DNA from 2 places in the Klebsiella sp. PK18 genome. Region 1 is predicted to be linked to the other one. Evidence: predicted binding sites of a transcription regulator. Region 1 holds the regulator's gene; the other holds the start of a gene.
The links. Region 1 encodes PurR, which represses purine synthesis genes. Its sites were predicted from a motif close to CANGCAAACGTTTGCNTG; they were not measured.

Region 2: the regulator PurR is predicted to act here: its motif matches at 802-819, upstream of purM (phosphoribosylformylglycinamidine cyclo-ligase).

What each region holds. Positions count from the first base shown of each region.
Region 1 is NZ_CM173493.1:2,350,509-2,352,709, reverse strand. Features, by position in the region: gene AC3EMD_RS11445 (MFS transporter) at 1-46, opposite strand, end outside; gene cydH (cytochrome bd-I oxidase subunit CydH) at 214-306, opposite strand; gene purR (HTH-type transcriptional repressor PurR) at 599-1,624, shown strand; gene punR (DNA-binding transcriptional activator PunR) at 1,643-2,201, opposite strand, start outside.
Region 2 is NZ_CM173493.1:1,336,656-1,338,856, reverse strand. Features, by position in the region: gene bglK (beta-glucoside kinase BglK) at 1-613, opposite strand, end outside; gene purM (phosphoribosylformylglycinamidine cyclo-ligase) at 877-1,914, shown strand; gene purN (phosphoribosylglycinamide formyltransferase) at 1,911-2,201, shown strand, end outside.

The sequences.
Region 1 (2,201 bases):
CAAAGGCGCCGATCGCCAGCGCAAGTAAAGGAAAGTTGATTTTCATTCAATGACTCCATCAGACCGTCAGAGAGGACGGCGTAACATCAGAAGCCAAAAGCATGACATCAATCACAAAAAAACAAAAGTGAACGAAATGACAAAAGATTTTTGCAGAATTGATAATAATGGCGGGATACGGGGAGGAGGCCGCGCTCCTCCCTCACTGGAACATTAGTGCAGTATGGCGGTCAGGCTGAAAGCAACGATCACGCCGAGGGCAATAACCGTGGTGATCAGCGAAAACTTTAAATTGGTATCCATCATTTTTCCCTCTTGTTATCCCCACACCAAAAGTGAGCTTGCTCATTTTTGCACAAAAAATCGCAAAAATCTTCCGGGATTTAGGGCGATGCACATTTTTGCTCTTCCACTTTGCCCCAAGATCGGACAAAATCCCACGCTAATTTAAAAGCGTATCGGCCATTGACCCCTTCCTGTCGTTCTGTGTCGTTTTCCCGACGTGATGCAATGTTGAAAATTGTATTCAGGGTGTGTGTAGGCAAACGTTTACGTATCGATGATCAGGCGATCAGGTCAAGGCATGGAGTGAGATGTAATGGCAACTATTAAAGATGTAGCGAAGCGCGCAAACGTTTCCACTACAACTGTATCACATGTAATTAACAAAACCCGTTTCGTTGCCGAAGAGACGCGCAATGCGGTGTGGGCGGCGATCAAAGAGCTGCACTACTCGCCGAGCGCCGTGGCCCGCAGCCTGAAAGTCAATCATACAAAATCGATTGGTCTGCTGGCGACCAGTAGCGAAGCCGCCTATTTTGCTGAAATTATTGAGTCTGTTGAAAAGAGCTGCTTCCAGAAGGGCTACACCCTGATCCTCGGCAACGCATGGAACGATCCGGAAAAACAGCGCGCCTATTTGTCGATGATGGCGCAGAAGCGTGTCGACGGTCTGCTGGTGATGTGTTCCGAATATCCGGATTCGGTATTGAGCATGCTGGAAGAGTATCGCCATATCCCGATGGTGGTGATGGACTGGGGCGAAGCAAAAGCCGACTTCACCGATGCGGTGATCGATAACGCCTTCCAGGGCGGCTATATCGCCGGACGCTACCTGATTGAACGTGGCCATCGTGAAATCGGCGTGATCCCGGGTCCGCTGGAGCGCAACACCGGCGCAGGCCGCCTGGCCGGCTTTATGCAGGCGATGAAAGAGGCGCATATCAGCGTGCCGGAAAACTGGATTGTGCAGGGCGACTTCGAGCCGGAGTCCGGCTACCGCGCTATGCAGCAGATCTTAAGCCAGCAGCACCGTCCGACGGCGGTGTTCTGCGGCGGCGATATCATGGCGATGGGCGCTATCTGCGCGGCGGATGAAATGGGGCTGCGGGTGCCGCAGGACATTTCGCTGATCGGTTATGATAATGTGCGTAACGCCCGCTATTTCAGCCCGGCGTTAACCACCATTCATCAGCCGAAAGATTCCCTGGGCGAAGCCGCATTTAACATGCTGTTGGATCGTATCGTTAATAAGCGCGAAGAGTCACAGTCTATCGAAGTGCATCCTCGTCTGGTCGAACGCCGCTCCGTGGCGGATGGCCCGTTTGTCGATTATCGCCGCTAAGACGTTTGCGGGCGCATATTATTCCGGCGCCCGCAGCCATTCCCGATTCAGCGTGTCGCTGTCCCCCAGATAGTCGAGCATCCAGTTCAGCGCCGGTGAGGCATCACTCTGCTGCCAGGTCAGACAGCAGGCGGCATCCGGGAACGGATTCTCCAGCGCCAGCGCGGTCCACACGCCGCGATCTACCCATGGTCGGGCGAAATGGCTCGGCACCATGCCGACGCAGAGGCCCGCCGACAGACAGGTGGCCGACGATTCCCAGTCGGGGACCACCACCCTCTTCTGGTTATCCAGCAGCCAGGTTGTTCGTTTGGGCAGTGAACGTGACGTATCCTCCCGCACCAGCGACGGCCAGTTACGCAGGACATCATCGCTCAGGGGTCCCTCCATCTTCGCCAGCGGGTGATCGCTCGCCACCACGCAGTCCCAGCTCAGCATCCCCATATCGCGAAACGCATAGCGGCCCCCGACCGGAATAGATCGCGTTGCGCCAATCGCCAGTTCTACACGGCCGTCGGCCAGCGCATCCCATACGCCGTTGAACACTTCCTGGAAAACGATGAGCTCGACGTCGGGA
Region 2 (2,201 bases), 1.0 Mb from region 1:
CATAGCGGTCAAAAATCATTTCGCCTGTCACGCTCTCCAGCGGCGCAGCGATATGTTCCGCATAGCGATGGCGCAGCACTCTGAGGGTGCAGTTCTCATTCATCGAATAGCGACGAGGATCGCGTCCGCCGGGACGATCGGTGAGCATGTATCCGAACTCACCGGCGCGAAAACGCGCCCCGTGAACCAACTGATGATGGCAATAAATCGCGCCACCAATGCCGGTGCCAATGGTGAGTACCAGAAAATTGGCCATTTCCGCCGCTTTGCCCTGCCAGCGCTCGGCCAGCAGCACACAGTTGGCATCATTTTCAACTGAGACCGGCAGTCCGGTCCGGGCTTCAAGCCATGCTTTCATGGCGAAGTTATCAAATCGACGAATAGCGCCGCCCATGGTGATAAAGCCGCTGTGCGGATCAACATAGCCTGGCGCGCTGATGGCTACCCCTTCACACGACGGGTGGGCCGCCAGCCATGACAGCATTGCCTGTAAGATATGATCGCCATCGCTGTCATTGATCGACTGCTTCGCGCTTTCCAGTAGCCTGCCATCGCGGGTCATCACGCCCATCTTTAATGCGGTGCCACCGATATCAAATGCCGCAATTTTCATTCATCCCTCTCCTGACCAGCGTCAATCACTGGCAAAATGCGTGGCAAACCAACACAGAAACCGGTTTCAGTATTATGATGAGGATTCCTTAAGGCTGAGGCAAGCACAAGACTGTACCCGGTTTCATTTTCGTGAGCAGTATCAAATTTGACCATCTATCCGCTGTTTCACGCCGACTGTAAAGCAGGCTCGCAAACGTTTGCTTTCCCTGTTAGAATTGCGCCGATTTTTCTTGCTTACCGCAAACGCGTGGAGACTTCGCAGTGACCGACAAAACCTCTCTCAGCTATAAAGATGCCGGCGTGGATATTGATGCAGGCAACGCTCTCGTCGACCGTATTAAGGGCGTGGTGAAGAAAACCCGTCGCCCGGAAGTGATGGGGGGACTGGGCGGATTCGGCGCGCTGTGCGCACTGCCGCAGAAATACCGCGAGCCGGTACTGGTCTCCGGCACCGACGGCGTCGGTACCAAGCTGCGTCTGGCAATGGATCTGAAGCGTCACGACACCATCGGCATCGACCTGGTCGCCATGTGCGTGAACGACCTGGTGGTTCAGGGTGCTGAGCCGCTGTTTTTCCTGGATTATTACGCGACCGGTAAACTGGACGTCGATACCGCGGCCAGCGTCATTAACGGCATCGCCGAAGGCTGCCTGCAGTCCGGTTGCGCGCTGGTGGGCGGTGAAACCGCAGAAATGCCGGGGATGTATCACGGTGAAGATTACGACGTAGCGGGTTTCTGCGTCGGGGTGGTGGAAAAATCAGAAATCATCGACGGCAGCAAAGTGGCCGACGGCGACGTGCTGGTGGCGCTGGCGTCCAGCGGCCCGCACTCTAACGGCTATTCACTGGTGCGTAAGATCATTGAGGTTAGCGGCGTTGACCCGCAGACCACCGACCTTGACGGCAAACCGCTGGCGGACCATCTGCTGGCGCCAACCCGCATCTATGTGAAATCGGTGCTCGATCTGATCGCCAGCGTTGACGTCCACGCTATCGCCCACCTGACCGGCGGCGGTTTCTGGGAAAATATTCCGCGCGTGCTGCCGGATAACACCCTGGCGATCATTGATGAGTCCTCCTGGCAGTGGCCGTCCGTCTTCAACTGGCTGCAAACCGCCGGTAACGTCAGCCAGCATGAAATGTACCGTACCTTTAACTGCGGCGTGGGGATGGTTATCGCCCTACCGGCTGCAGAAGCAGACAAGGCCATTGCCCTGCTGAACGAGAAAGGTGAAAACGCGTGGAAAATCGGGTATATCAAAGCTTCCGATTCCGAACAGCGTGTGGTCATTGCATGAAAAACATCGTGGTGCTGATTTCCGGTAGCGGCAGCAATTTGCAGGCGATCATCGACGCCTGCGGCCGGAAACAGATAAACGGCACCCTGCGGGCGGTATTCAGTAACAAGGCTGATGCGTTTGGCCTTGAACGCGCGCGCGCGGCCGGCATCCCGGCCCACGCGCTGGCGCAAAGTCAGTTTGCTGACCGGGAAGCATTCGATCGTCAGCTGATGCATGAAATCGACGCCTACGCCCCGGATTTGGTAGTGCTGGCGGGCTATATGCGTATCCTGAGCCCGGCGTTC